2 regions of the Acinetobacter sp. LoGeW2-3 genome follow, and region 1 is predicted to be linked to the other one. Evidence: predicted binding sites of a transcription regulator. Region 1 holds the regulator's gene; the other holds the start of a gene.
What was found. Region 1 encodes PhoB, which activates phosphate uptake and scavenging genes when phosphate is short. Its sites were predicted from a motif close to TGTCATNAANCTGTCATAA; they were not measured.
Positions count from the first base shown of each region.

Region 2: BS636_RS00945 (inorganic phosphate transporter) is a predicted target of PhoB. The motif match lies at 11,908-11,926, and genes of this name have one in related genera.

Region 1 covers NZ_CP024011.1:1,273,272-1,289,892, forward strand. The annotation lists gene BS636_RS06050 (GGDEF domain-containing protein) at 1-536, opposite strand, end outside; gene BS636_RS06055 (pirin family protein) at 1,026-1,973, shown strand; partial or broken gene BS636_RS06060 (OsmC family protein) at 2,003-2,401, shown strand; gene BS636_RS06065 (glutathione S-transferase) at 2,523-3,170, shown strand; gene phoR (phosphate regulon sensor histidine kinase PhoR) at 3,229-4,587, opposite strand; gene phoB (phosphate regulon transcriptional regulator PhoB) at 4,612-5,322, opposite strand; gene BS636_RS06080 (TetR/AcrR family transcriptional regulator) at 5,524-6,201, opposite strand; gene BS636_RS06085 (SDR family NAD(P)-dependent oxidoreductase) at 6,422-7,270, shown strand; gene BS636_RS06090 (amidohydrolase family protein) at 7,563-9,071, shown strand; gene BS636_RS06095 (OprO/OprP family phosphate-selective porin) at 9,160-10,650, shown strand; gene BS636_RS06100 (ABC transporter substrate-binding protein) at 10,677-11,732, shown strand; gene BS636_RS06105 (MFS transporter) at 11,743-13,002, shown strand; gene BS636_RS06110 (ABC transporter permease) at 12,999-13,841, shown strand; gene BS636_RS06115 (ABC transporter permease) at 13,845-14,675, shown strand; gene BS636_RS06120 (ABC transporter substrate-binding protein) at 14,687-15,718, shown strand; gene BS636_RS06125 (ABC transporter ATP-binding protein) at 15,721-16,551, shown strand; gene BS636_RS06130 (ABC transporter permease) at 16,578-16,621, shown strand, end outside.
Region 2 covers NZ_CP024011.1:180,101-196,721, forward strand. The annotation lists gene BS636_RS00900 (ABC transporter permease) at 1-2,339, opposite strand, end outside; gene BS636_RS00905 (ABC transporter ATP-binding protein) at 2,341-3,066, opposite strand; gene BS636_RS00910 (arylesterase) at 3,145-3,711, shown strand; gene BS636_RS00915 (carbonic anhydrase) at 3,747-4,361, opposite strand; gene BS636_RS00920 (alpha/beta fold hydrolase) at 4,669-5,706, shown strand; gene BS636_RS00925 (hypothetical protein) at 5,721-6,725, shown strand; gene nfuA (Fe-S biogenesis protein NfuA) at 6,781-7,419, opposite strand; gene BS636_RS00935 (rhomboid family intramembrane serine protease) at 7,580-8,197, shown strand; gene BS636_RS00940 (hypothetical protein) at 8,433-9,974, shown strand; gene BS636_RS00945 (inorganic phosphate transporter) at 10,241-11,860, opposite strand; gene metH (methionine synthase) at 12,377-16,063, shown strand; gene BS636_RS00955 (ATP-binding protein) at 16,124-16,621, opposite strand, start outside.

The DNA of each region.
Region 1 (16,621 bases):
GCTTTAAATTGAGCCTTGATGCAAAGATTAGTAATCAGAATAAAAATAGCGGAAGCATACAAATAGTTCTCTACATGTGGGCTGCTAGAGGAAAGCAGTAACAGAATCCACACGCCTGCATAGATCATGGTGCCTATCGGTAAGGCCAGATCGAGTATGCGAATGTTCTGGCTGTATTTAAACAGCAGTTCGCAAGCGACCCATCCTGCCAAGACCAAAGTGACTCGGGTAAGCCCAGCAATCATCATCAGGTCTGGGATAATAAAGATATCGGCAAAGAAATACAGTAAGAACGCCAACAATGCCAGTAAATGGATCTGACGTAGATTATGATAATTATATTTATACAGATAGTCATAAAAATGTGACTGGAATTGGACAGGAATACGAGCGTACCGATCCGCAAGTGCATTTTCTAGCACCTGGCGGTTTTTCAGGTCATTCTCGGAAGGTTGTAACTGTTCCGAAGAATAGGTATTGAAATTCTGCAAGGAAGCCTGCGTATTTGCCTGCATCCTGCCAGCGGCAGTGGTCATTTTCCCATCCATTAAAAAATTGCACCTATTATGAGCAAATTTCGGGCGTAGGAATCTATGGTCAATCGGGTAGATTGCGACGCGTGGTAAAGGAAAAAGTAACAAAACATTTGCTATGTAACAAAAGAGCGCTAAAAGATAGGTAGTATTTAATTAAATTTTTGATTTTAATATATAAAATTATTATTAAATTCTGTTTCACGTGAAACAATAAGAGGCAATTGTTTGTTGCAGTATGTTTAAACTGCACCTTATTAAAATGAAAAATGCTAAAAATGATGTGGGTAGTCTTTGCATAATCGTGACACCAAATTTAAGTGTATGCTTGAAGTCTTGAGCACCCATGAAAACAAGAAATCAGATCAAGCACAGATCAGCTAAGTCACATTCAAGATTGTCTCAGACATGATAAGCACAATCCTGAAAGCAGCGCTGTTTTTACCGAACTGAATTGCTATGATCTTTAAATCCAGCCGAGTGAGCCAGACCATGTCGAATAATAATGATGTCGAACTTTTTAATTCAGATGACTGCACAAAATATGTTAATCAGTTCATTGCGGAATTTCCTTTGCGCCGTGCTGAAATTGGTCAGGGGACAGTGATCAAGCGTGCGTTGCCAAGTCGGCATAAACGTATGATCGGAGCATGGTGTTTTCTGGATCATGCGGGGCCGGCGCATTTCCCGCAGGGAGATGGTCTGGATGTGGGACCGCATCCGCATATTGGTCTGCAGACTTTTACCTGGATGATTGAAGGCACCATGATGCATCATGACAGTCTGGGCAGTGCACAGCTGCTACGTCCGCGTCAGGTCAATCTGATGACGGCCGGTTATGGCATTTCCCACTCTGAAGTTGCACCTGATACTGAAACCAAAATGCATGCTGCGCAGCTCTGGATCGCATTGCCAGATGATATGGTCAATATGGCACCAGCTTTTGATCATTATCCGGAATTACCTGTGGTTGAAGATCAAGGTATAGAGTTCACCGTACTGGTTGGAGAATATCTCAAGGCAAAATCTCCAGTGAAAGTACATAGTGAATTGCTCGGAGTCGACTTGTATGCAGCAGAGAGCACCCAGGCGGTATTACCGCTTCATCCTCAATTTGAATATGGTTTCCTGGCACTGGAAGGGACTGCCAGCATCAACGGGCATGAACTGACCGAAGACAATATGGTGATTCTGGAACCGGGTCTGGAACAGGTACAGGTGGAGATTCATGCTAGAAGCCGGGTGCTATTGCTGGGTGGCGAACCTTTTGAAAGTCCGATTTTGCTGTGGTGGAACTTTGTTGGTCGGACGACCGAAGAATTGAAAATTGCCCGTGAGCAGTGGATTGCAGAACATGAACGTTTTGGCTCGATTCCTACTTATGAGGGGCCACGACTTGAAGCACCTGCTTTCCCGGATCACATGCGTCCTTCAAAATAAATAGATAACAACAAAATAAGGAGGAAGATATGGCCATTATTGCAAGTGCCCGTGTACATAGTTTTGAAGCACCGTGGCAGGGACAGATCAGTCATGGTAAACACCAATATCTGACAGATAAACCGGAAGCTTTTGGCGGTCAGGACAGTGGTCCGGCACCTTATGATTTTCTGTTAGCTGGCTTGATTTCCTGCACCATGATTACCTTGCGTATGTATGCCAAACATAAAGAACTGGAGCTGGGAGAGTTTCAGGTCGAAGCCGATTTCTTTACCAATCGCGAAGGACAAGAATGGATTGAACGACGTTTAAGTTTTCAAAGTCCGTTGGATGAAGCATTATAGCTAAAAGTTCTGGAGATCTGTCAAAAAACACCAGTGACTAAAACTTTGCTACGTAGTCTGGAGATCAAAACCACATTACTTTGAACTTCGCTTATGTAAATAAAGGTAGTTGAAATGTAATGTAATTCATAAAGCATTTACCGATGCTGGACAGTTTTTGTTATGCTGAAAAGGCAAAAAACCTACAATAACAAAAGAGCCTAACATGCGTATCCTACACCATCTTGAGCAGTCCCGATCGTTCCGCATTTTATGGGCATTGGAGGAATTGGGGCTAGATTATGAAATCAAATTCCATAGACGGCTGCCTAACTTTTCTGCGCCTTCAGAGTTAAAGATGATTCATCCATTGGGCAAGGCGCCGATCCTGATTGATGGTGATCAGGTGCTGGTAGAATCTGCAGTGATTCTGCAATATCTGCAGGAAACTTATGATGTGGGAATGGAGTTTCAGCCACTGAATGCCACCACCAAGCAGCAATATCGTTACTGGATGCATTATGCTGAAGGCTCACTGATGCCACTACTGGTAATGCATCTGGTGATGAATTCCGTAGAAAAACATACGCCATTTTTGCTGCGTCCTTTGGCACGACAGATTACCAGCGGGGTCAAAAGTAAATTTGTACAGCCACGTCTCAAAGACCATATTCAGTATCTGGAAAATTACCTGAGCGAGCATGAATATTTTGCGGGTCGCTTTAGTTTCGCCGATATTCAGATGAGCTTTCCATTAGAAGCCATTCAGTCACGCACTGGAAAGCGTTATCCGGCGATTGAGGCCTATCTGGAACGGTTATCTCATCGTCCCGCGTATTTCCGGGCGATGTCCAAAGAAGAAGTATTGAGTTAACAAGCAACCAAAAAATAAAGGTGCCAAGAGGCACCTTTTTATTGGGATACAGTTTTAATTAGTCCGGGAAACTTAAGCGTTCTTTCGGGAAAATGACTTTAAAGGTTGAACCCTGATTTTCACGAGAGTCAATTTCTAGCTGTGCCTGATGCTGCATGAGCACATGCTTCACGATTGCTAATCCAAGACCTGTACCACCAGTGCGGCGACTCCGGTCAGAATCAACTCGATAGAAACGTTCGGTCAGACGCGGCAGATGTTTTGGATCAATCCCGATCCCTGTATCTTCCACCACGAAGTAAGCCGATTCCCCATCATCATGCCAGCCCATCGTTACCGTACCGCCTTTAGGGGTGTATTTAATTGCATTAGTAATTAGGTTACTAAAGGCACTGGCAATTTCCATATCGGAACCAATCAGATCACAGTGGCTGTCAATATCTAGATTTAGGGTATGACCATAGTCCACGTTATAGGCTTGGGCATCATCAAACAACTGGTTCATCAGATTGGGCATATCAATGATCTGATTTTTGGCAATATTCTGGTCATTTTCCAAGCGAGAAAGCAGCAATAAGTCATTGACCAAAGCATTCATACGACGGGTCTGGGACTGCATCTGATCAAAAGCACGTTTCCAGCGCGGGCTAATATCTTCCTGATCGGTAAAGGTTTCGATATAGCCACTGAGTACCGTTAATGGCGTACGCAGTTCATGCGAGATATTATCGACAAAGTCTTTACGCATCTGTTCCAGATTGTGCATCCGGGTCACATCATAAGCGACCAATAGACGGCTCTCACCGCCAAAACGGGTCATCTTGATCTGCACATAATGGCCTTCATAGGTTGAAGATTGCATCTTGAGACCGTCAGGCGCGTTATCAATATGATGATAATATTCAATAAAATTCGGCTGATCCAATAAAGTCAGAATATTACGGCTTTTATCTTCCGGGTTGATGCCGAGCAGACGTTCAGCTGCTGGATTCCACCATTCAATCTGCTGATTCTCATCGATCAGGACCACCGCTTCCTGTAGCGCGACCAGAGAGGATTGGGCACGATCAATCAGCTCGACCATTTCCGCCTGTACAATACGTTCCTGACGCTGGGCTTGATAAACATTGAATAGCAAGGCTCCCCAGATGCCATTGATCTTGGGTGGCACATCATAAGGGCGATTGGAAATCCAGTCATTGACCAGATACAGGGAACGAATCTGCGTGGCAAAGAAAGCCACAAAAGCCAGTACGATACAAACCCAGAAATACCCGATCCCGAAACCAATCAGACTGCCGATCAGCAGAAAACCGGCCAGAAGGCGTAAATCCTGCTTGGCAAAATCCCACAAGCTATTCGAGCTTGGCAGCTTATGTCCGCGGGCCATTTCAGGAACAGGGTAGGGTTTATACATAAAACGGGATTTACCTTGGTTAAATTAGCCGAGCGCAACATCGGCACGGGTTGAGAAACGGTAGCCAGTGCCGCGTACAGTCTGTACATAACGGTCGGCGCCATAAGGCTCTAGCACTTTGCGCAAACGACGAATATGCACGTCAATGGTCCGGTCCTCAATATAGACATTGCCACCCCAGACCTGATCCAGGAGTTGAGCACGGGTATAGGCACGTTCTGGATGGGTCATAAAGAAGGCCAGCAGACGATATTCGGTCGGTCCCATATCTAGAATAGTATCACCAAAGCTGACTCGCTGGCTTGAAGGATCGAGTAACAAGCCATTGGCATCAATGCTTTTTTCTCCATTCAGGCTATTGGTACGGCGCAGCACAGCTTTGATCCGGGATACCAGTTCACGCGTGGAAAATGGCTTGGTCATGTAGTCATCTGCACCGGCATCTAAACCTTGCACTTTATGGTCTTCTTCACCACGAGCAGTGAGCATAATCACTGGAATCTCTGATAAGGTTTCATCACGTTTCAGACGACGGCATAAGTCTACACCGCTGACGCCCCCTGGCATCATCCAGTCTAGCAAGATCAACGCTGGACGCTGATCCACAATCATTTGATGCGCCTGTTTGGCATCTTCTGCTTCTAAACAATTAAAGCCTGCCATATCCAGTGCAGTATGGATCATTTCCCGAATTGGAAGCTCATCATCGACGATTAAAATGTAGTCATCTTTCACAGCGCATTTCCTATAAGTCAACGGTGGACCGTTTTATATTTATGACGAGCCTATTACAAAGATTAATTATGACAGTATCATTGCAAAAAGGGAGCTTGCCTTACTTTCGCAAAGATTTGTGACAATTAACTTCAATTCCTTCTCAATCAAATATCTTGTTTAAATTCCTGCAATACCACTCATTCAGGCATTTAAAATCAATTAATTTTTCTCAGAAAATGTCTCGAACAATGCCAGGAACACGATACTGCAAGAGGACAAGACCTCTTCCATCGACTGTTTAAAACCACTCATGACCCAGCGAATCGCAATCTGGGTGACATAGCCATTGAGGCCTGTAGAGACAAGGGAAATTTCCTGCTCAGAACGGCTCAGATTCGGCATCATCAACATCACAAAAGCCTGAATCATGCGGTCAAAACGGCCCATGGTTTCATGAATCGTCGCCTGGTTATGTAGTTCCTGAACCAGCATGGCATCAATATAAATAATCCGGGCCATACGCGGATTGTCCCGCAGCGTGGTCAGCAGGGCAGTCAGGCCGGATTCAATCATTTTTTTTGGATCGGAGGAGGCCCGCATCATCGCCTGCATGACATTTTGCTGCAGTTCATCGATCAGTTTCAGGAAAATGGTCTGAAACAGGTGCTCGCTTTTCTTAAAGGATTCATAGAAATAGCGTTCGGTCAGCTTGGCTTCCGTACAGATATCTTTTACCGTCACAGAAAAAAAGCCATGTGTGCCATAGGCCTGAATACCGGCTTCAATCAGCTTTTCCCGGCGTGCCTGCTGACGCTCAGCCATGGACAGGCCTTTAAACTGACGTTCCTTTGTCATCACTTTTTGTTGTTTTTTCTCAGGAATTACCGAATTGGTCATGGAATGATTAAGCTCATAAGCACCGAAATTTTCAATATCTTACCAATAAATTCCCTTTAGACCTATGTCCTTGATCACCAATCTATATTGGCCCGAATAGACAAGTGATCATGATTGACAATGATCATTGTCAAAACTATATTGAGGAGAATTGCTGCATGAAGCACGACAGAACAAGAAATACTGTCCGGGCGGGCAGTTTTATCGATAAGGGAACCCTATGAAAAATTTTAATAATAAAGTGGCTGCAATTACTGGTGCCGGTTCTGGTATTGGTCAGCAATTGGCAGTGCTATTGGCGAAACAGGGCTGTCATCTGGCATTAAGCGATGTCAATGAAGAAGGATTGACGAAAACAGTTGAGCTATTAAAAGATTCTAATGTGCGTGTTAGCACCAAAAAGGTCAATGTCGCGAATCTTGAAGAGATGCGTACCTGGGCGACGGAAGTGGAACAGCAACATGGCAGCGTGAATATGATCTTCAATAACGCGGGTGTAGCTTTAGGTTCCACTGTAGAAGGCGCGAGTTATGACGAGCTGGAATGGATTGTCGGCATCAACTTCTGGGGCGTGGTGTATGGCACCAAAGAATTCCTGCCGCTGATCAAGAAAACTAGAGATGGTCATATCATCAATATCTCCAGCCTGTTTGGCCTAACGGCTCAACCAACTCAATCGGGTTATAATGCGACTAAATTTGCAGTACGAGGTTTTACCGAATCGTTGCGCCAGGAACTGGATATGGAAAATTGTGGCGTCAGCGCGCTATGTGTACACCCAGGTGGAATCCGAACCAATATCGCCATTGCCGCAAAAATGAATGACAGTATCCGTAGTTTAGGCATGCATCCTGAAAAATCGGCACAGAACTTTAACAAGCTGCTACGTTGCCCACCTGAAGAAGCGGCACGTCAGATTCTGGAAGCGGTACAGAAAGATAAACGCCGTTTGCTGATTGGAAATGATGCTAAAGCGATTGATTTAATTCAGCGTCTGATGCCAACCGGTTATCAGAAAGTCACAGCTTTCGCGACCAAGCTAGGCAATAAGTCGAAAAAATCAGCTTAAATTATTAAAATTCATAAAATCAAAGTCCGCTTATGCGGGCTTTTTTGATATCTGAACTTAAGAAATAAAAGAGTAAAAGCAGATTTTGTTTATCTAAAAAATAGAAAATAAAATAGTTATTAAAGCTGAATTGATATAAGCAAGTGTTGAATTTTCAACACTGAAAGCGGTTAAAAACCAACATAAATTGTCGGGATATTTTTATAAATACTAATAAAAACATTAACTTAAACACTTGGCACACTTGTTGCCATATAAGGAGGACGAAAATATAAAAATCTAGGTCCTCCCCATGACAGTTTTAAAAGATTTAAAAGCACGCCAATCTCGTGCTGCACAGGTTCGGTCACAGCTCGATTTCCCGGTGATTGATACTGACATTCATACCAATGCTTATAGTCCTGCACTTGAGGACTATATTGCGCAATACGGTGGTTCACGTGTGGTCGATGTATTCCGTAGCCATCTGAAAAGTAATGGCCTGAATGCCTTGGCAGCAGAATGGTATAACGCAACGCCACAAGAGCGTAAAGACCGCCGTCTGTTCCGTCCGCCATTCTGGGCGTTGCCATCTGAAAATACCTATGACCTGGCAACTGTAGCCTTACCAGGTTTGTTGTATGAGCGTTTAGAAGAACTCGGTACAGACTATGCAGTGCTGTATCCAAACCTGTCTTTGTTCCCAATCAACTCATCCAATGATGATCTGCGTTTGTCTTTGACTCGTGCCATTAACCATTTTCATGCCGATGTCTATAAGCCTTATGCGGACCGTTTAACCCCTGTTGCAGCAATTCCACTGAATACACCACAAGAGGGTATTGAAGAACTGGAATTTGCACAAAAATTGGGACTAAAAACAGCACTGATTCCAGGTGCAGTACGCCGTCCGATTAAAGCCATCGCAGATCGCTATCCTGAAGATACCGATTTGCGCCGTTATGCGTATTGGTTAGATTTCTTCGGCATCGACAGTGAATATGACTATGATCCGTTCTGGCAGAAGAGTGTGGAGCTGGGCATCAATCTGTCGACACACTCAGGTAGCCAAAGCTGGGTGGCACGTAATTCACCAACAAATTACATGTTTAACCACATTAACCACTTTGCAGATGCCTCTGAAGCATTGGCTAAAGCCTTGTTCTTTGGTGGTGTGACTGAGCGTATTCCACAACTGCGTATTGCGCTACTCGAGGCGGGTGCAGCTTGGGGGCAAAACGTATTAACGCATTTGGTCGATCGTTTTGAAAAACGTGGTAATGAGCATGTGCAGCAATATAACCCGGAACGCCTGAACCGTGAGCTGGCTGTCGAGTTGTATCGCCAGTATGGACATACACTGTATCAAGGTCGTGAACTGAATGAGCAAGAAATTATTGAAAGCTTGTTTGGTGTGGCATCGACTTCACGCTTCCAGACACAAAAACCTGAAGAAGTGAATGATTTTGCTCTGGCAAAAATTCAAAACAAACAAAATATCTGGGATCGCTGGGTACCAAATTTCTACTTCGGCAATGAAGCAGACGATCGCACGATCGTGGGGGCATTGAATCCGAAGGGCAATCCGTTCGGTAAGAAAATTAATGCACTGTATTCATCCGATTCAGGCCACTGGGATGTACCTGAATTGACTGAGCCACTGGCAGAAACATGGGACCTGGTGCAAGAAGGTGCGATTACCGCTGAAGACTTTAAGGCATTGGTCTTCACCAATCCGTATCAGTTCTATACCGCGAATAATCCTAATTTCTTCAAAGGCACTCAAGTCGAAGCCAAACTGAATAAATCTAGCGCAGCTTAATCCTCAATATTTTGAGATGCGTCCGCTTACCAAAGTAGGCGGACCTTAGGATTTTTTATTTTAATTTTTGATATTTGGGAAATTTTTTGTGGGTAAACAACATTTATTGGCTGTATCAGTGGCATTGATTATTCAGGGGATCTCCCTGGGTGCTTATGCCGATGACACGACACAGGCTGAATTAAAGCAGCTGAAATCACAGATTGATGTATTGCAGAAACGTTTCGTGCAGTTGGAACAAAAACATAATGCCACATTGTCTTCGAGTGACGAAAGTGAAACGACACATACAGACCTTGAGGAGGAGGGAGAGGAAACTGAACTGGTTACACGTGAAGTGACACCAGATGACATTGATGGTTTAAAGGCAGATATCGAGAACTTCAAATATGACCATTCACGTCAGTATGAACGGCAAACGGTAAAATCTGCACGTGATACCACCTTATATGGAACCGTACAGGTTCGTGCATCCTATCAGGATGAGGGTACCACAACTGGTAACCCAGCACCGGTAGGTGAGCGTAAATCAACTTTTGATATTCCAACAGCACTGATGGGTGTACGCGGTAATTTATTCCGTGATTACAACGAAGGAAAAAATCTGGATTATCAGTTGTCTTTTAGCTATTCAAAACAGACAGGAACTGCGGGTAATAACAGTAATTTTAACTTGCAGGATGCTTTTCTACGCTACAACTTTTTCTCTACAAATTCAGGTTTGGAAGAACCTCGTTTAAATGTGACTTTGGGTCAGCAACTTATTCCTTTTGGTTTGGAAGCACAGTCTCCTGAAGATTTACGCCCGACGATTACTCAAGCTATTGCGCCGGTACAGCTGGGTTTAACTGCACGTCAAAACGGTTTAATCGTGCGCGGTGATGTTAAACCATATGTCGATTACGGCGCGAATTACCGTGCACCTTTATTTGAATATGCACTTGGCGTGACCAATGGCAATGGCATCAATAAAACGGATGACAATGAAGGCAAAGATTATTTGGCACGTTTGGCCTATACCTTGCCAGTGGACTATGCAAGCGTTTTCCGTGAGCTGAAATTCGGTGTGTCTTGTCTCAAAGGTAAGAATAATGTCAAAAATACTGGAGTCCTGCTTAGCGATCACGGCAAGCGCGATATTTTAGGCTTCGATATCTACTACAACCACGCGCCATTTGGCGTGACTTATGAATATATTCAGGCCAAAGCTGAACAGGCAACTGCGACAAATCAATTAGTCGATACCACTGCGGAAGGCCACACTTTTACCGCGTTCTACACCCTGGGAGACCAGTTCTATAACAGTATTAAATCGAATGCAAAATTCGATGACTTCTGGCCGAAGTCGATCCAAGGCTATTACCGCTACGACAACTATAACCCGAACAAAGATCAAGACGTGGTCAATGTTATAGGGAATGGTTTTGGCGAATACACCAAACATTCACTGGGTTTGAATTTCTTCTTTGCACAGACAACGAAATTCCAGTTGGCACTGAACAACACCCAATACAAACATGAAACTGCGACTCAGAAAGACTTCAATGAAGTTGTCGGTCAATTCCAATACACCTTCTAATTTTTGAACTTAGGACATATTGAACAATGAAAAATCTCTCTAAAAAAATTACTGCAAGTCTACTGGCGCTCTCAGCACTGGGATTAAGCTTCAATGTTGTGGCAGCCACACCAAAAGAAATTCGTATTTCAGTGTCATCAGCAGGTGAAGGTGGTCGTCCAAAAATTGGAGGTGGTTTTATTGCTTCTGCCCATGCCCGTGGTGTATTAGAGCAGGAATTCAAAAAAGACGGCATAAAAGTCACCTGGTTATTCTTCCCGGGCGCTGGCCCTGCAACCAATGAAGCATTGGCCAATGGCAAAATTGATTTTGCAACTCAAGGCGATTTGCCATCTATCGTAGGCCGTGCGTCGGGCTTAAAGACCAAATTACTATTTGGTTCAGCACGCTTAGGTCCTGTTTACTTTGTTGTTCCTACAGATTCATCTGCGAAATCTTTGGCAGATTTAAAAGGCAAGAAAATTTCTAACTTTAAAGGGACTAATGGTCAGTTGGTACTGACGCGCTTATTTAGAAGTCAAAATCTGAATGAAAAAGATTTCCGTGTGATTAATCAGGATACCTATTCATCACGTACCGCAATTGCTACAGGTGATATTGACGGCACCATTGTAACCCCATGGAGTTTAGAAGCACGTGGCGTAGCAAAACGTTTACTTACCTCTAAAGATCCAAAAGTATCGGCACTTTCAGCATTCTGGGTAACCGAAGCCTTTGAAAAACAATATCCAGAGATTGTGCAACGTGTGGTTACTACATTGATTAAGCAAGCGCATTGGAGCACGCAGGAAGCCAACCGGAATGAACAATACAAGCTTTGGGCACAAAGTGGCATTCCCTACATTGACTATAAAAAAGATTGGGATGGCTGGGATCTGAAAAAACGCTTGAATCCATTAATTGATGAATTCCATGTTTCCCAGTACATCGATGCAGTCAAAATTTCCAAAGAAGCACGTTTAATTCGCCGTGATGTAGACGTGAAGACATGGTACGAGCCGAAATATCTCAACAATGCACTGAAAGAATTGAAACTTGAAAACTATTGGCAGCCTTTAAATGCCAATAGCAGGCCGAAGTAAGGACGTTCTGATGTCATCGGTTGAATCAAATTTGGTCCATGCGCCATTGTCGATAAAGTTTATTAGTAGCTTCATTTTACTCAGCATTTTGGCGGGTCTTGGGATGGGCGTATTTCGCGTCTTGACCTCACTCTATGGTGTAGAGCTAAAAGCTTCGGGCCTACAGCTTGGACTGATTTCGGCAGCGCAAAGTATTGGTATTTTGCTGATGGCACTCCCGATTGGGGTGCTGGTAAAACGACTGGGTTCGCTCAAGGTCTTTACCATTGGGAGCTTGGTTGGCGCTAGCCTGTTTATGTTCGGTTCACTATTTCATAACGCTTGGGCATTGGTCTTGATTACCGCTCTGGTCAGTTTCGTGATGCCCATGCGTTTTGTCTCGATCAATACGGTTTTTCTGACCCATTTACGTCGTTTGGGTCCCTCCAAAGCAGGTTGGTTTCGCGGTTCGCACATGACGGGATTTTTCCTGATTGTGCCGTCACTCGGGGTATTTTTTATCTCGACTGTGGGGCACCAAAAATCGTTTTGGTGTGTGGCGGCGCTATTTCTGATTGCACTGATCCTAGCACCACTTTGCTTTGAAGCGAAGTCACAAGTTGAACGTGATGCTCAACCGAAATTTAAGTTCAAAGAAATTTTAGAGCCATTACAGCTGATTAAAACTTACCAACCACTACGTACAGTGTGTCTGCTAGAAATTCTGACCAGTATTGCAACCAATACTTTTGGCTTTTTCATTGTGGTCATTGCCATTCAGAACTTTGCCTTTGCTGAACATTCAGCAGTGATGCTCCTGACAGTCCAAGGCATCGTCTTTGTTGGTTCGCTGTTTGGTTTAGGTGGTTTAGCGGAATGGGTGGGTTATCAGAAGTTTTACCTGATTGGTTTGAGCTGTGTCAGTGGGGCACTGCTTGCCTTGGCATTGCTTAAAGATGCACTCGGACTTTGGCCAGCAAGTGCCTTACTTGGGCTTGGATTAGGCATATTGCATATCGCTAACTTCATGTCATTTGCCAAAGTCGGTGAAGCGACCGAAATGACTAAGGTTTCACCAATTTTAGCTTTGGTGGGACCTGCTGGTGGTCTTTTAGGCGGTGTGATCGGCATGGTGTTTGGTTCAAGCGTGGGCTTGCAATGGCTGTTTTTGCCCATTGCAATCGCATTTGCCGGAATGGCGATTTACATCTATTTCAGTCAAAGATTTTTGATATTTATTCAAAGTGATACATCACATACAACACAGCAACTCGAGGGGTCAAAATCATGAGTATTGATCAGATTGAACACCGTAGTTTTGCCTGGCAAAACACATCCAAGTGCTTTTTTACAGTTCAAAAATTACTTAAAAGTGGCTGGATGCTGTGTTGTGGCCTCATGATTCCCTTTGCAGTGTTGGTACTTTGGTATGTCGCGACTGAAAAACAGTGGTTACCTGAACAGATTTTACCTGCACCGCAGTTGGTATGGACAACCACAGTTGAGCTTTGGCAAATGGGTGATCTGCAAAGCAACTTTTGGATCAGTGCCAAACGTATTTTTTGGAGTGTGAACCTAGGTGCGAGTATTGGTCTGATCCTCGGTACTTGGTTTGCCTTGTCTGCAAAGGCACGTCAATTGGTGTATCCAAGTATTCAGCTGTTAGCACAGTTTCCAATTCTGGCATGGATCCCGCTGTTGATGATTTTCTTGGGGATTGATGAGGCCTTAAAAATCGTAGCGATTTCTTTAGCAGTAGTTGCACCGGTATTAATCGCGACCTGTAAAGGTATTGAACAAGTGCCAAGTCGCTTACTTGAAGTGGCGAAGGTCTATCAATTTAGCAAATTACAAACCTTGACCAAGGTGATTGTGCCTGCGAGTGCCCCTGCGGTCATTAGCGGTCTACGTCAAGGGATAATGCAGGCATGGCTGGCTTTGGTCTTTGTTGAACTGCTGGCAAGTAGTGAAGGGATTGGCTTTTTGATGGTTTGGGGCCGCCAGCTAATGCAACTCGATATTGTATTTATGAGCATTATTTTCATTGGTTTAACGGGTTATGTCCTCGACAGTGTTTTGGCTGTGTTTGAATGTATTGCTCGTTTTTATGCCACACGCGTGAGGGCTTAAGCTATGTCTGAATTGATTCTGAAAGAACATAGAACAACGTCAATCGAGCACACGGCTGGGAAAAAAACCAAGCTTTGGAAGCCTAACCAAACCCAGCTTCAGGCGTTACTTTTGCCGTTTGCTTTTTTAGTACTGTGGAGCTTTGCCTCATATTTTGATTGGGTTGATCCGAAACTGATTCCTTCACTTTGGGAGGTGGTATTAACCGCCGGTCAAACGCTAGCCCAGGCACAATTTTGGCAGGGGCTAGGTGCAAGTCTTAGCCGTAATTTTATTGGCTATGGCATTGGTGCAAGTTTGGGAGTGGCCTTTGGTGTATTGCTTGGGACTTCTCGTTTTGCCCAATGGTTTTTAGCATCAAGTTTTCACGTGTTACGCCAAGTGTCGTTATTTGCGTGGTTACCTTTAATTTCGACCTTTCTAGGCTATGGTAACTTTGCCAAGCTGCTCTTTATCAGTCTGTCCGTATTCTATCCCGTGGCATTACACAGCTTAGAGGGTGTACGCAGTATCTCGGATAAATATCGTGAAGTAGCACAAGTTTATCAATTTCCAAAAAGCTATACCTACCACAAATTGATTTTGCCGGGGGCAAGTCCACAGATTTTTGTAGGACTACAACTGGGTTTAATTTTCGCATGGCTTGCGACTATTGGTTCTGAGTTTTTATTGGCGAATTATGGCGTGGGCTTAGGCAACCTCGTAATCCGTGGCCGTGAACAGTTCAACGTTTCATTGATTCTACTTGGCATGTTGATTATCGGCGCTGTCGGTTTGCTTTTAAATCGCGCATTAGGACGCATCGAAAAACGTGTGCTGGCATGGCAGAAATAGGAGAACAGAAGATGAAAAAAGTATCAGGATGGATCAAACAGGTTGCGATTGCACTGATGGCTGGGCTAACACTTTCTGCATGTAATACCAGCCGTGTACCTGATGTCTCTCAACCGGTGACTGAGCTACGTTATCAAAGCACAGCAGGTTTGGTGAACCTGCCGGAACTGGCTAAAGACTTGGGATATCTGGACAATATCAAATTGAGTTATGTCGGCACGGTACAAGGCGGACCACAGGATTTACTGACCTTGGTCGCTGGTGATGTGGACTTTGCTTCTGCCTTTAATGGGGCGGTGGTGAAAGTGATTGCTGCTGGTCTTGAGGTGGTGCCTGTGGTGGCATCTTATGGTTGTGACCACAAGCAATCAGCAGGCTTTTATGTACTTGAAAATAGTCCAATTCGTACAGCAAAAGACTTCATTGGTAAAAAAGTTGCAATGAATACCTTTGGTGCACATCATGATTTTGTACTGCGTGACTGGTTGGAGCAAAATGGTCTGACACCTCAAGAAATTTCAGAAGTCGAATTTATCATGCTTCCGCCAATTACTTCGGAACAGGCGTTACGCAATGGTCAAATCGATGTTGCTGTCCTGACCAGTATTACCGAACAACGTGCCTTAAAAAATGGAGGTGTCCGTAAGATTTTTGCCGATGTTGATATGTATGGCGAATTTACTGCGGGTAGTTACTCCATGCGTAAAGAATTCGTGGAACAACATCCAGAAGTGGCAAAAAGCTTTGTCGAAGGTGTGGCAAAAGCCCATCGCTGGCTACAGACCACACCTATTGAAGAAGTGCGGTCACGCTTTGATCGCATTATTGCTGAACGTGACCGCAACGAAAATCACGCTTTAATTCCTTATTTCAAAGGCTATGGGGTTAATGAAAAAGGCGGTGTGCAAAAGGCAGATGACTTTGCACCGTGGATTCAATTTATGGAAAAAGACCAAAAGTTGAAACCAGGCCAATTGAACGCTGAAACGATTTTTAGCAACAAATTTAACCCCTATGCCGATCAAAAATTACAAGGACTATAACAATGACCATCGCATTAAAAATGGACCATGTCCGTAAGGAATTTCCCGCAAAAAGTAATGGCAAAGAACCTGCAACTCCTTTTGTTGCGGTTGAAAATGTCACGCTCGATATTCAACAAGGTGAATTTGTATCAATTGTCGGACCAAGTGGCTGTGGTAAATCGACCTTACTGGATTTGATTGCAGGTTTAACCCGACCAAGCTCAGGAAAAATTTTGCTAAGTGGTAAACAAATTACTCAGCCAGGTCTGGATCGAGGCATTGTGTTTCAGCAATATGCACTCTATCCATGGCTGACTGCACTTGAAAATATCGAGTTTGGTTTAGAAGCCAAAGGGGTAGATAAGAAAACCCGCCGTGAAAAGTCTAAATATTACCTGGACCTGGTAGGACTCTCTGGTTTTGAAAACCATTATCCAAATGAACTTTCTGGTGGTATGAAACAGCGTGTCGCGATTGCCAGAAGTTTGGCCTATGAACCTGAAATTCTGCTGATGGATGAGCCTTTTGCAGCGCTTGATGCACAAACCCGTGAGACGCTACAAGAGGAATTACTGAATATCTGGCATAGCTCGAATGCGACCATCATTTTTATTACCCACAGTATCGATGAAGCGATTTACTTGAGCCAGCGCGTGGCGATTATGACTTCACGTCCGGGCAGAATTAAGGATGTGATTGAGATTCCGCAAAGCCTACGTTTACAAAATGAAGATGTGCGCTCAACCGTTGAATATGGACAACTGCGTCATCGAATTTGGTCACAGCTGAGTGAAGAAGTAATTAAGGCGCAAGCGCTGGAAAAAACCAAACAGCTCAAGCATAGCGCTTAAATAAATATAAGAAAGAGGACATGATTATGGCATCTGTAAAAAATCAGGCATTGGCCTATCCAAATACAGC
Region 2 (16,621 bases), 1.1 Mb from region 1:
GGCAATTCCATGCGGTAACTGGCGACGGCGCTAATCACTTCAGCAAATAGACAAGATACAATTCCGGCACATAGACCAATAAAACCAATTTCCACACTGAGCATGGTTTTCAATTTTTGCTTGGAACTTCCGAATGAGCGAAGTAAAGCCACCTCCCGCTTGCGTTCATCCATGAGCAGATTCAGACAGGCAATCAGAACCAGTATTCCGGCCACACTCACCAGTAAGGCCAAGATCGTCACGATCTGCACCAGTACATTCACAATACGCTTGATCTCGTTCAGAATCAGGCTGACATCGATAAAGACCGTATTAGAAAACTGCTGGATCAGCTGAACCAGTTTTGGTCGTTCCTGTTCCGGCACATAGAAACTGCCCAGATAACTACCGGCATTGGCATCCATGGTATTCGGAGTAAAGATAAAGAAGAAATTCGGACTAAAGCTTTCCCACTCCACACTACGCAGATTCACCACTTTGGCTTCTAGTGGTCCCTCAGGTAAGCTAAACGTCAGCTTATCTCCAATCTTGATTCCCAGTTCTTCCGCAGTCGTGGCTTCAACTGAAACTTCTCCCGGCTGTTTCAATTGCGCTTCGCCAGTTAAAATCACATTATCTTGTGGATACTGATCGGTCTGGGTCAGGTTCAGTTCACGGCGTAGTGTATTACTCTTCTTGACTAACTCTGCAGCAAATGGCTGATCATTCTTGGCAATCAGACGGCCACGAATATTCGGATATAGCGGCGTACTGTTCCAGCCATTTTGCTCTAACTCGGCCCTCAACTGCGGCATCTCAAAAGGCGGCAAACCATAGACAAACTGGTTCGGTGTACCTTCTGGTAACTGCTGTTGCCAGCGTTCCAGCAGATCGGTACGCAATACGGCTAATACAGTAATCAGACTCAGGCCCAGTGCCAAAGCGGTGATCTGTAACGCAGTCTGATACGGTGTCCGTACATAAGCGGAAATCCGGGATTTTGTATTACGCAGGACTTTCAGCAATCCCCATACGGTGAGATACAGCACAGCACAAAGCAGAATAATGGCGCCAATCACCCAAGCCGTTAATACAATATTCTCGGTGAGCACCACACTGAAAATAATCAGGCTCAGTGTCCCACTCACCAGCATCCACAACATGGAATGTACGGATTTTTCTTCCTGACGGATAACCCGGATTGGTGCAGTATTGAGTAGTTGCCACAAACTTGGCAGCACAAAACCAAGCAATACCACAGCACTGGTCAGCATCGCAATCGGCAATGGACCTGATAGCATTGCCATCGCCGAGAATTGCAGCTGCAGATGTGGAATCAGCTGTAACATGAGTTGCAGCAAAGCATAACCTAAACTGATGCCAACAATGGTGCCTATGAGCATCGCGATTGCCAGTACCAGTCCAAGTAATGCCAGATAAGCCGCCAGAATTTGCTGTTTCGTCGCGCCGATACAACGCATTAACGCAATATGATCCTGATTCTGCTGTACATAGCGCTGTGCGGTTAAGGCAATCGCGATACCACAAAGCAAGATGGTCAAAATATTTGCCAACTGCAAAAAGGTATCCAGATTAGCAATCGGCTTCATCAAACGGGTATTGCTTTCACTGGCATTTCTTAGACGCAGACTATTCTGCTCCTCAAACTGTTGTTCCTCAGCTTCTGTATCCACACCCGGTTTAACAATCTTCTTAAAGTCTTTTTGATAGGTTTGAACACTGTCCGGATCACCTGCCATGAGCAGACGATAATCAATCCGGCTACCGACCTGAATCGCATTGGTTCGTGCCACATCTGCCTGAGAGATAATTACGGTCGGTGAGAAACCCGAGAAGCCTAATTCCTGATTAGAGTCATAGTCAATCACGGCAGTAATCTTGAATGAGGCATCGGCAATATTGACCTGATCCCCCACTTTAACTTTGAGCAGATCCATGGCACGCTGACTGAGCCAGATTTCACCCGGTTTTAGCTGTTTCGCTTCGGGTTTGACCCGCAAATCTCCTCTCAAAGGGAAAGATGAATCAATGGCTTTGACATTGACCATGACAAATTCGTCATTGGTATGTGCCATACTGCCAAATACAGTAACCTCCGATTGCTGCAAACCCAGCTGATCAGCCTTTTCACGCCAGGTATCTTCGATTGGCTCATTATTACTAAGCAGCAGATCTCCAGCCAGCATTTCCGCTGCTTGCAATGCCACGGCATTCTGAATCTGCTCATTACTGAACTTAAGCGCTGTGGTCGCGCTAATTGCTAGGGTCAAAGCAATGATTAGCAGATAAATGCCCGTAGTCTTAAAACTTTGAGTCAGTAAAGGACGGAAGAGGTTCATATCATCCTCCATTCACATGTTCAGTCAACTGACCATTGCTTAACTCAAAATGACGCTGGCATAGTTGTGCCAGTTTCTGGTCATGGGTCACGAGAATTAAAGTGGTACCCAATTCATGGTTTAACTGAAATAACAGCTGTTCAATTTCCTTGGCGGTCTCCCCATCCAGATTTCCAGTCGGTTCATCAGCAAAAATAATTTTTGGCTCACTCACCAAAGCACGGGCAATCGCAACACGTTGCTGTTCCCCGCCAGAAAGCACTTTAGGGGTTTGCTGGGCCTGACGGTCCAGCCCTACTCTTTGCAACAGATTCAACGCTTTTTGTTCAGCTGCGGCATAATTGAAGTTTGGCTGTAAACGCAAGGGCAACATCACATTTTCTAATGCAGTCAGATGTGGCAACAGCTGAAAAGACTGAAATACAAAACCGATATTTTCCAGTCTGACCTTGGCTCGCTGTTCTTCATTCATTTCAGTAATGGATTCGCCACAGACCTGTAACTGACCTGAACTGGCCTGATCCAGGGTTGCCAGTATGCCCAGTAAGGTGGATTTTCCAGAGCCGGATCGTCCTGTAATCGCCACCTGTTCTCCAGCCAGAATCTCCAGATTGAGGTCCTCAAAAATCGTCAACTGTTTTTGTGATAGTTGTATCTTTTGTGTCAATTGTTGAGCAGAAATTATTGGCTGTGGCATGATGGTAGCTTTCTGGCGATCTTGAATCATACTTTTCCTATGCATCTGAATATTCAAATTCTAAAGTCTTATTTATTCCGCAGCTTAGCACTGTTTGGCCTGTGCCTGATGCCGGTGCTGGTTTCAGCAAAGACCATTATGATTCTGGGTGACAGCTTAAGTGCGGGTTATGGTATTCAACCTGAACAGGGTTGGGTCAATCTGTTGCAAAAACGTTTAAACCAACAGTATCCGAAACAGTATAAAGTGGTCAATGCAAGTGTAAGCGGCGAAACCACCAGCGGTGCACTGGCACGTCTGCCTAAACTGCTCCAGACCCATAAGCCACATATTGTCGTTATTGAACTGGGTGGTAATGATGGCCTACGTGGTCAGCCGCCACAGATGATTCAGAAAAATCTGGCAAATCTGGTTCAGCAAAGTCAGAAAGCCAAAGCAAAAGTCATTCTTTTTGGCATGAAAATGCCGCCAAATTATGGTCAAAGTTATACAAAAGCTTTTGAAAATAATTACAAGGTGGTGAGCCAGCAATATAAAGTGAAATTGTTACCATTCTTTTTGAATGGGGTGGCAGGAAATAAAAACTTGATGCAACAGGATCTGGTACATCCAAATGCCAAGGCACAAAGTATCCTGTTAAATAATGCTTATCCATATATTAAAGGCGCCCTCTAAGGCGCCTTTAATATCATTCATTCTTAAAATTCAAATTAGAAATCAAAAAAGGTGACTTCACCAGTTTCCAGTGAGTATTCAGCACCCACCACCAGTAATTTGCCTTGTGCAATGAGATTTTCCAGTACTGCTGAACCATGACGTAACTGGTTCACAGAAGCAAATACATTCGAACGTACTGCATGCTTAGACAGTTTGTTCAGGTCATCCTTCAGTTCAGTCTGCATCAGAATTTCAACTGATGGACGTACACGGTTAACAATTGACATCAGATTTGCAGATGGCGGAGTTGCCGGATTGGTCAGTGCTTCAATCGTAGAATGAATTGCGCCACAATGTGTATGACCTAAAACAATGACTACAGGACAACCAAAGCTTTCTGCAGCAAACTCAACACTACCAACCTGAGACGGCGCGACAATATTCCCTGCTACGCGAATGACAAACAGATCACCCAAACCTTGGTCAAATACCATTTCTGCTGGCACACGTGAATCTGAACATCCTAAAACAATAGCAAATGGTTCCTGACTTTCTGCCATTTCAGCACGTTGCTGATGCGATAATAATTTTAAATGCTGCGTTTCACCGTTGACAAAGCGTTGGTTACCCTTTTTAAGACGTTCTATAGCTTCCTGAGCTGTGAGCATTCGTGTTTACCACCGTTGTTTTAAGTTGCAATATCTTAATCCTCTGATTTATGAATGTCACTTGCAAAAAATCAGCTTGTCTAAATTTCTATCAGTGGACCTGCATCACACTAATATTTCAATTTATGATCAGAGTTCACATGAAAACTGATTTTTTTTCACTTATGCGAATAACTTATTGGTGACATTACTTCACAATTATTTACAATAGAAATAACTCTATAATTTTATCCGAACAAGGTGGATTTGCTTCAGGATAAAACTGTTTTGAACAGTACACTGGATGCAAGACAAGGAATGTGACGCCATGATAAGAAAATTAATAAAGCGCTCAAAATTACTCTGCGCCATGACTCTAATATTAGCCCCAAGCTTCAGCACACTAAGTCAGGCCCAAGTCAGTTTTCCTACGCGTGCTCAGCCAAGTAATAATATTCTTAGCCAGTATCTGGTTCAGGAACGGCTACAGGCGGGTCTGAAAAGCAAAACACTGAAAGTCGGTCATATTTCCTGGAGCTATAACGAGGGCGGGAATGTCAATAAACCGTCTATTTTACTGATTCATGGTCTGGCGGGCACCAAAGACGACTGGAATCGTGTCGCACGGTTTCTTACCCCTTATTATCATGTGATCGTTCCCGATTTACCCAATAATGGTGACACCCGTACACCTGCAGATTTTGATTTCTCAGTACCGAATGTAACCTCTCAACTGCGTATCTTTCTGGAAGCTTTGGATGTCAATGAGAATCTGCATGTTGCTGGACATTCTCTAGGGGGGTCGATTGCCACAGTTTATGCTTCTCAATATCCTTTCGATACGCAAAGCCTGTTCTTACTGAATAGTGCCGGAATCTATAAAAACGCCAATACGCGCTATACTCGTGATCCATATGCTTTAAAGAACCTGATTGTAAGCAAACCGGGAGATCTGGAAGATGTCAGTCATAAACTGATGCAGCATCCGCCTGCTCTCTCAGATCAGTTAAAACATGCCCAGGAAAAACTGCTGATTTCCCGTTCCGAGCAGACCAGCAAAGCTATTGATCAAATTGTCATGCTGAGCCGGATCTACACGCCGGAAACATTTGCTCGTTTGACCCGTACTGTAGAAGCACCAACGTTGATTTTATGGGGTAAGCAGGATCGTATTATTAATGTTGAAGTGGCTAAAGAGCTGCACTCCCTATTTAAACGTGCCGAAACACCAGTGATCCTGAACAATGTCGGTCATATACCGATTCTTGAAGCAGAAAGACAGGTTGCACAGTATTATTTACCTTTTCTTGCAAAGACACAGACCCTAAAAAATCCACTTGCTGATAAACTCATCCCTTTAAATTAACTTTTAGAATCAATATGCAGAAACACCCGATGATTGAGCAATTGATCGAAGCTCAGCTTGACTTTCTAGATCAGTCATTTGCTCAATCTGAAACGATTCAAAATGAGTTTCAGACCTTTTATCTCTGGTTCCGCAAACAGACCCTGAAAGATCTGTGGAGTCCGATGCAAATTAACCTGCTATTGCAAAAACAAATATTAGGCACAGCAGCCAGCTCTTTTCTGATTGAACAGATTGCAGAACATATCCGTTTTGCTCTGGTCCACCCTGCAAATGACAATACCAAGATTGCCGATGTGATTCCTGTACTGACCATTGATAAGATTGCTCAGTATGTCGCAAGTAAAAGTGGTCATCGTCAGCGCCTGATCAAGAAAGTGGTGAATAATCCCGCCTTCTCTGCCATGATCAGCCAATTGATCCAGCATTCAATTCAGGATTATCTGGATAATTCGGTGATTGCCAAGAGTGTACCGGGCGTTTCCCGCTTTATGAAAATGGGCAAGTCTGTACTGGAAAATGTCACCGATACCAGTCTGGACAATACTATTGCCAAATACCTGCAAAAGAATATTCTGAAGTTGGGTCAGCTCAGTGAAAATATTCTAAACCAGCATTTTGATGATGAAAAACTGTATCACTTTCAGGCGAATCTTTGGCACAAAATCAAAGATATGCCACTGTCTGTATTGAAGAACTATATTGAAGTGCAAGATCTGAATCAGACGGTGAATTTAGGCCATGAGGTCTGGGACCATATTCGCCAGACTGATTATCTCCAACAACAGGTACATGACGGCGTACATGCCTGGTATGTACGCAATCAAGAACATACGTTTGATCTACTGCTTCGTGACCTAAATATTGATGAATCCCTGATTCAGCATGAGTTGAATGAATTACTGGTTCCTGTAATTCAACAGATGATTTCTCAAGGTTATTTACGCACACGTGCTCGTCTGTACTTAGAAAAATTTTATTATTCAAATCAAACTTTAGATATCTTAAAGTTAAAATAAATGCATTAAAAAGCCCAGATCATTCTGGGCTTTTTTGGAAATAATGCAGTGATGCTTATTTCATGTAGGCGCCTTCTGACTGGCTGTGGTCAGTTTGGTCAACCACGTGTGCCAATTCAGGAATATGCTGTTTCAGCGTTGTTTCCACACCTTGTTTTAGGGTGATATCAATTGCTGAACAACCTTGGCAACCGCCACCAAACTTAAGAACCGCTGTTAAACCATGTTCAGGGTTTTCTTTCACTTCTACCAATGCACAGTTACCACCGTGACCTGCTAGGCCTGGGTTGATTTCTGACTGAAGTACGTAAGTAATACGCTCTTCTACAGATGCATCAGGGCCCACACGTGGCACTTTAGAGTTTGGTGCACGGAAAGTTAGCTGACCACCAAAACGGTCTTTGTTGTAATCAATCACTGCATCCAGCAAATAAGGAATAGACGGTCTATCGATGTACGCAGGGAATTCTGGATAATCCTGTTTGTAATCTGTCGGTACAACTTCATCTGGTGCACTATAAGCCATGCAACATTCAGCGCGCGGTGTACCCGGATTTTCCACAAAAACACGTACACCAATACCTGGTGTATTTTGCTTTTCCAGTAGATCCTTTAAATACTCTTGTGCAGTCGGTGTAATCAATAGATTTGGAATTTCTTCTGTAACTGCAGTGCTGCTGTTCTCAGTCGACATAACAATAATTTCCTCAAGCTGAAGCTGCTATTTTAACTGAAGATGCGGGGTAAATTTAAAATTTCAACTAAAATTGTCGGATTTATTATAAAAGTACTACCTAAATGTCAGAATAATGGCAAGATTGAGTATCACCACTTCAGAATTAGAACTGCCAGATATGTTGCATTTACCCTTTAATCATACCGTTACCCTTATTCTGATTACCTGCATTATCTCCTTTATCGCATTTTCCAAAGAACAGGTCATGAACCGTCTGATTTTCTGGCCACCAGCGATTCAGCGTGGCCAGTATGACCGTTTCATTTCGCATGGCTTTATTCATGCCGATGGCACACATCTACTGTTCAATATGATTACGCTGTTTTTCTTTGGCAGCATTATTGAGAGCTTTTACCGCCAGTACCTTTATGATCTGGGCTTTGTTTTGTTCTACTTAGGTGGTCTGATTGCCGCGATTGTTCCGAGTTATCTTCAAAATAAAAATAATCCACGTTGGGCCAGCCTAGGTGCTTCAGGCGCAGTATCGGCAGTGCTGTTTGCCTATATCCTGTTTGAGCCGTGGAAACTGATTTTTGTATTCTTTATTCCAGTACCAGCGATTATTTTTGCGGTGCTTTATGTGGCATATAGTGTTTGGTCTGGCAAACGCGGTAATAGCAATATCAATCACAGTGCCCACCTTTGGGGTGCGGCTTATGGTGTGATTATGACCATTATCCTGGAACCTCGACTGATTCCACATTTCCTGAATAAACTGGCGCAACTTCCTTTCTAAATTCTTTGATTCATCAAGGGATAGTTACTATCCCTTTTTTAATCATTATCAAAGCTAATGCAAATTAAATTTTAAACAAGTAATGAAAAGGAAACTGTGTGTTTCCCTTTTACTTGAAACATCTCGTAATAATTTCCAAAGTCAGGATGTCATATATTGCCAACCTTGGACTAAATTTTGCAGCGATAATGTTTACATCTGTATATTAATTGCTGTAAATCGCGAGATATTTTGCATGTCCACTTCCCTAGACGGTCTTCAATTCCCCATTTCCAATCCACAACAAAAACCAAGCACATCGAAAATCGGCCGTAACATCATTTCTGAAGCCTTAGGCGCAGTTGATCCTGTGCATGCCACCGCAGCGCAACAGGAAAAAAACTGGCGTAAGCAATATCCGGTTCACTTCAAGCATTTGGTTGAAGATGGACTGCGCTCTCAAGGTGCAGCACTCAGCATTGCTAAGCAAGGTTTAGAAACGGCGCATTGCAGCTTTGAGTTTTACCGTGATGGTCAGAAGCATCTGCTAAAAGATGTGATGTCTCTGCCTGCGCAGAACCTGAATACTTTCCAGCTGAAAGATCAGTCTGACAAACCCCCAGAATGGTATGTACCTTACCATGGTAAAAAGCTGCAAGGACAAGCATTACTGGATCAGATCCAGTCTTGGGAAGAACGCGGCATTGTCGAGCCAAGTCATGCCAATGCCTTGCGTGAATGTATTGCCCATCCGGAATGGTTTGACCTATCTGATCGTACCACTGTTCTATTTGGGGCTGCTTCTGAAGCAGGCCCACTAACCTGGCTGTCTAAATGGAAAGCCAATATTGTCGCGATTGACCTGCCGAATACCCGTGTCTGGGGCAAGATTCTGGATACGGTGAGTCAAGGTAATGCGACTTTATATGCACCATCAGTTGAAGCGCTGCCAGCTGATACTTCACTAGACATTTTAAAAGAAAAACTAGGGGCTAACCTGCTCACCCAAATTCCTGAAATTGCCCAATGGCTGATTCAGTTCAAACAGGATCTGGATCTGGCTGCGATTGCCTATCTGGACGGTGAAAAGCACGTACGTGTTTCTATGGCAATGGATGCCATTATGAAATATGTCAGTGAGCAAAAAGCCAATACTAGCCTGATGTATATGTGTACCCCAACGGATGTGTACGCAGTTCCTGAAGAAGTGGTTCAAGCTTCACAAAGCAAATATCAACATCTTTCCAAAATTGAAAGTACGTTAACCAAAGGTATTTCACTGATTTCACACAAGCACTTTTTCCAGAAGAATGAGCAGGATCTGTTCAAGGTTGGCGACAAGTCTTATGGTGTTTGCGACTGTTTGGTGGTTGAGCAAGGTCCAAATTATGCATTAGCTAAACGCATCCAGCAATGGCGTGCAACGCTAGCACGTGCCAATGGTCAGCGTGTCAGCATCAATATTGCACCTTCGACGACGACTTATTCAGTGACCAAGAATCCGTTATTAAAAGCTGCATTTAACGGTGCTAGCCTGTTTGATGTAGAAGCTTTTGCACCAGAAACCACCAATGCGGTTATGGCTGCCCTTTGGATTCATGACCTGCGTAATACTGAGTCAGTCGCCAATCCTAATGTAAAACTCAATCATCCTTTAGAGCTGATGATGTTTGGTGCGAATCATGGCGGTTTATGGCGTGTGGCTTATTTGGCGCGTACTGCTCTGCCTTTTGCTGCGTTGTATGGTTTTGCAACGGATAAATTACCGAAGGGATTGTTAGGTAAGTTGAAGAAGTGATTTATTTTCTTCAATCTAAAATTCTTCTAGGGCAAGTAGTAAATAGTATTTTAATTTAAAACTATACCCTCACCCCAGCCCTCTCTTACGCTTCGTTTAAAGCAGTGCTTTAAACTCGCTCAGGGAGCGGGAGCTTTCTTTGTGAATTTAATAATTATTTTTAATTATAAAGGAAGTTCCCTTTCCTCTCAGGAGAGGGTTAGGGAGAGGTAAAAAATCACCCATAAAAAAACGCTGCCTAAGCAGCGTTTTTACATCAAATTTTTTTAGAAAACTTGTAGCAGAATCCAGTACAAACCACCAGATAAACAGATCGTTGCTGGCAGTGTAAATACCCAGGCAGACAAAATCGATTTAACCATTTTAAAGTTCAAGCCAGACTTATTCGCCACCATCGTACCTGCAACTGCAGAGTTTAGGACGTGCGTGGTAGATACTGGCATACCAAAACCATCAGCAGCAGCAATCGTAGACATGGCAACCAGCTCGGCTGACATACCTTGACCATAAGTCATATGCTCTTTACCGATCCGCTCACCAACCGTCACGACAATACGCTTCCAGCCGACCATGGTACCTAAACCGAGTGCCAATGCAGTCGCGACTTTTACCCAGGTAGGAATGTATTGCAGGAATGAATCCAGATTGTCACGGTATTCATCAACTGTTTGTTCCTGAGCCTCACTCATTGCCGGTAAAGCTTCTGCTTTATCCAGACGTTTAAACGCTGTGGTGCTCAGGTACATGTCATTCCGGAATTCTGAAACTTGCGCTTCTGGAACATCCTTGATGTTGCCATAGCTACCGACCTTATCACCCAGATGATCCGTCAGACTTGCCAGTGCAGGAACAACCTCAGCATTCAATTCTTTGGTTTGAATGTAGGTCGTGATGATGGCACGTGCTTTTTCGTCTGGAATATCTTCATGCTGCGGATAAATCGCATCAGCTGTTTGTGCAGACAACTGGCCAAAAGACTGGATATGTGCTGCATCCAGATTTTTATTCAGTGAATATGCCAAAGGTACACAACCGATCAGGATCAGCATGATCAGGCCCATACCTTTTTGACCGTCATTTGAACCGTGCGCGAAACTCACACCCGTACAAGTAAAGATCAGAATGGCACGAATCAATGGTGGTGGTGGCTTGTTGCCTTCAGGTGGCTTAAACAGTTCAAGTTGCTTACGGAACACCTTTTTCACTAACAGGAACAAGACAGCAGCAAATGCAAAACCAATCAAAGGTGAAAACAGCAATGCTTTACCAACTTTCAGCACCTGCTCCATATCCACACCAGAAGCACCACCACCCGAATTCAGCAGGTAGTTCATGATGCCTACGCCCAGAATCGAACCGATCAGGGTATGTGAACTGGAAGCTGGAATGCCGAGGAACCAGGTGCCCAGATTCCACAGAATCGCAGCGATCAGCATGGCAAAAACCATGGCAAAACCGGCACCCGTGCCGACATTCATGATCAGTTCAACTGGCAGTAATGCAATGATCCCGTAGGCAACGGCACCACTGGCGACCATTACCCCAAGGAAATTACAGAAACCTGCCCACATGACCGCAACTGGTGCAGACAGTGCATTGGTATAAATCACGGTCGCAACCGCATTGGCCGTATCGTGGAAACCGTTGACGAATTCAAAGCCCAGCGCAATCAGCAGTGCTGAAGCTAAAAGGATCATGGAATACAGACCGATCGGTGGAACATGAGCCAAATCTGAAGTCACTTGGAAGCCGATATAAATCAGCGTAGAAATAATGAGAGTCAGAAACACCGGCATAAAAAATTTCGGTGTTGGCACATGAACATTGGCCGGCTTATCAGAAGGCGACTGTTGGGCTGAACCTAAGGGAGTTTGATTAGAATTCATGCAAGCAGTAATAGAGGATTCAAGAATCCCCATATTGTTCAGTTAAATTGTGACAATTATATGACAAAGCGCTGTCATATAAACCAATTTTTCAGATTTTCTCACTGCCGTTTATCCTGTAACTCCATACAATAAAAATGAAAATTAAAATTTTAAAATCAGTTATTTACTGAAATAACAGTATTCTATTAATCAATTTTATTCATGTTTTGCAATATATCTATTCTACCCATCACAGCTGTCATATTCTTGAAGCTTATACCCTTGGGTTCATATTGCCCTGCTCATATGACATTTTCATGAAACTCACTTACATTTTATTTTCCAGTTAAGTGCCCTTCTCAGGGACTTTATTAATGCAGTTTTCTATCTGTTTTCAGCTTGCTAGGCAGACCTAGATTTCCTTATCAAATTTTCATATCAGATATATCCAGCATTCTGTATAAGCACTACAGAAAACTGCGCACTAATCTGTTAAGATTGTTGCCGTTTTTGATGCTTACTGAGAAAGTTTGAATGTCTACACTTGCCACCTTAAAAGAACTTCTTGCCAAGAGAATTTTAATTATCGATGGTGCGATGGGTACCATGATCCAGCGCCATAAATTGGAAGAAGCCGATTATCGTGGTGAGCGTTTTGCTGATTGGGCATACGATCTTAAAGGCAATAACGACTTACTTGTGCTGACTCAGCCACAGATTATTCAAGGCATTCACGAAGCGTATCTTGAAGCCGGTGCCGATATCATTGAAACCAATACCTTTAACGGTACCCGTGTTTCAATGTCTGACTATCACATGGAAGATCTGGTTCCTGAGATCAACCGTGAAGCAGCCCGTCTTGCCAAAGAAGCATGTGCCAAATATTCAACGCCTGAGAAACCACGTTTTGTGGCTGGTGTAATTGGGCCGACATCACGCACGACCTCTATTTCTCCAAACGTAAATGATCCTGCGTTCCGTAACATTACCTTTGATCAGCTAAAAGTAGATTACATTGAATCGACGAAAGCACTGATTGAAGGTGGTGTCGATATCATCCTGATCGAAACTGTATTCGATACTTTAAATGCCAAAGCTGCGATCTTTGCGGTGAAGGAAGTATTTAAAGAATTGGGCACTGAACTACCAATCATGATTTCAGGTACGATTACTGATGCATCTGGCCGTACCTTGACAGGTCAAACTGCGGAAGCATTCTGGAACTCAATGCGTCATGCAGAACCGATCTCGATTGGTTTCAACTGTGCCCTTGGTGCAGATGCAATGCGTCCACACGTCAAAACTGTATCTGACGTTGCCGATACTTTCGTGTCTGCGCATCCGAATGCTGGCTTACCAAATGCCTTCGGTGGTTATGATGAAACGCCGGAAGAAACTGCAGCCTTCATTAAAGAATTTGCGGAAAGCGGCCTGATCAACATCACGGGTGGCTGTTGTGGTACAACGCCTGATCATATTCGTGCGATTGCTCAAGCAGTTGAAGGGATTGCCCCACGTCAAGTTCCTGAGATTGAACCAGCATGTCGCCTCAGTGGTTTAGAGCCATTTAACATTACCAAAGATTCATTGTTCGTGAACGTGGGTGAACGTACCAACGTCACCGGTTCGAAAAAATTCCTGCGTCTGATCAAAGAAGAAAACTTTGCCGAAGCGCTAGATGTTGCGCGTCAACAGGTTGAAGCTGGTGCACAGATCATCGACATCAACATGGATGAAGGCATGCTCGATTCAGAAGGTGCGATGGTGCACTTTTTGAATCTGGTGGCATCTGAACCTGATATCTCTCGTGTGCCCATCATGATTGACTCATCTAAATGGGAAATCATTGAAGCTGGCCTGAAATGCGTGCAAGGTAAAGCAGTTGTAAACTCGATCTCCCTGAAAGAAGGTTATGACGAGTTTGTTGAACGCGCCCGCCTCTGCCGTCAATACGGTGCAGCCGTGATCGTGATGGCATTCGATGAAGATGGTCAGGCAGATACAGCTGAACGTAAAAAACAAATCTGTAAACGTTCTTATGACGTTCTGGTGAATGAAGTCGGCTTCCCTGCTGAAGATATTATTTTTGACCCGAACGTATTTGCCGTGGCAACTGGTATTGAAGAACACAACAACTATGGTGTGGACTTCATTGAAGCAACTGGTTGGATTAAACAAAACCTGCCACATGCGATGATTTCAGGTGGTGTATCGAACGTATCGTTCTCATTCCGTGGTAATGAGCCTGTGCGTGAAGCGATTCACTCGGTGTTCTTGTACCATGCCATTCAACAAGGCATGACCATGGGGATCGTGAACGCAGGTCAAATGGCAATTTACGATGACATCGATAAAGAACTGAAAGCAGCCGTTGAAGATGTTGTGCTTAACCGTAACCAGGGTGCAAGCGGCAATGAAGCCACTGAAAAATTGCTGGAAATTGCTGAAAAATACCGTGGTCAAGGTGGCACGCAAAAAGCCGAAGAAAACCTTGAATGGCGTAATGAAAGCGTTGAAAAACGCCTGGAATATGCATTGGTAAAAGGCATCACCACTTATATCGACCAAGATACTGAAGAAGCACGTTTAAAAGCCACTCGCCCACTAGACGTGATCGAAGGTCCATTAATGGCAGGTATGAACGTGGTCGGTGATCTGTTCGGTGCCGGTAAAATGTTCCTGCCACAGGTAGTAAAATCTGCACGTGTCATGAAACAAGCTGTGGCTTGGTTGAACCCGTACATCGAAGCGGAAAAAACCCAAGGTGAAGCCAAAGGTAAAATCCTGATGGCGACCGTAAAAGGCGACGTCCATGACATTGGTAAGAATATCGTAGGCGTGGTACTGGGCTGTAACGGTTATGACGTGGTCGATCTTGGTGTGATGGTGCCATGTGAAAAGATTCTACAAACTGCGATTGATGAAAAAGTCGATATCATCGGTTTGTCTGGTCTGATCACCCCGTCTCTAGATGAAATGGTTTTTGTTGCCAAAGAAATGCAGCGTAAAGGCTTTAACATTCCATTGATGATTGGTGGTGCAACGACTTCTAAAGCGCATACTGCTGTGAAGATTGCTCCTCAATACCAGAATGATGGCGTGTACTACACGGCTGATGCCTCTCGTGCGGTCGGTGTAGCGACTCAATTACTTTCTGCCGAAATGAAACCAAAACTGGCAGCAGACTATGCAGCGGATTATGAAAAAATCCGTGTCCGTCTTGCCAACAAACAGCCGAAAGCTGCGAAGCTGTCTTATGCTGAATCGGTTGAAAATGGTTTCAAAATCGACTTCGACAAGAATGCGCCATTTAAGCCAAACTTTATCGGTTCACAAACTTTCACCAACTATCCTTTAGAAACCTTGGTGGAATACTTTGACTGGACACCGTTCTTTATTTCTTGGAGTTTGGCTGGCAAATTCCCGAAAATTCTTGAAGATGAAGTCGTTGGTGAAGCAGCACGTGATCTGTATGCACAAGCACAAGCAATGTTGAAAGACATTATCGACAATAAACGTTTCGATGCGCGTGCAACGTTCAGCATCTACCCTGCAAATCGTACCGGTTCAGATACGGTTGCTGTGACTGATGAAGCTGGTAATGTAACGCATACTTTTGAACACTTACGTCAGCAGTCTGACAAAGTGACTGGTAAAGCGAACTACTCTTTGGCTGACTTTATTGCGCCTAAAGATGTGGTTCAGGATTACTTGGGTGGCTTTACCGTTTCGATCTTTGGTGCGGAAGAGCTGTCTCAGGAATATAAAGCCAAAGGTGATGACTATAACGCAATTATGGTTCAAGCCTTGGGTGACCGTTTTGCGGAAGCCTTTGCAGAGCATCTGCACCAGCGCATCCGTAAAGAGTTCTGGGGCTATCAGGCTGACGAAACTCTGGACAATGATGAATTGATCAAAGAGAAGTATGTCGGCATCCGTCCTGCGCCGGGCTACCCAGCTTGTCCTGAACATTCTGAAAAAGTGCCATTGTTCAACTGGTTAGGTACGACTGAGAAGATGGGTACTTACCTGACTTCTAGCTTTGCGATGTGGCCACCTTCATCAGTAAGCGGTTTCTATTATGCAAACCCTGAAACTGAATACTTTAATGTGGGCAAAATCTCTGGCGATCAGCTGGAAGATTATGCGAAACGTAAAGGCTGGACACTGGATGAAGCGAAACGTTGGTTAGCGCCAAATCTGGATGATTCTATCGTGTAAGAATCCTCTAATTTAGAGAAGAAAAAATCCCCTCGAGTGAGGGGATTTTTTATTGAAATATTAATTTCTGTTTTGTCTTCTCATATTCTCAATTGATTTTTCAAAGTTTGTTTCTTTAACTTCTTCAGACCATTTTGTCCAAAAATCAATCGTAGCACTGAGTGGTTTCTGAGTTGGTTCATGAATTTTAATACGACTAGGAAGTAATACTGCATCACCAACAACCATTGCCTCACCCACATCCAGCAATGGTAGTTGCTCTAATAAACTGGCATAACTTTCAGGCAAAACACTTCTCACAGCACTCTGATCATCAGAATTTGTCAACCTTAAAGAGATAATATTATTGCATTGGCTTAATATCGTAGTACTAACATCAGAAGGCCGTTGACTCACAATTAACAAAGCAACACCATATTTTCGTCCTTCTTTAGCAATCTTTTCAAAAGTTGCAACTGCTCGTTTTTCTAATGGGCTATTAGGATAGTTTGGTAAATATAGATGTGCTTCATCACATACAAAAGCTAGAGGTCTTCTACTAGCAGAATCAGTCCAAAA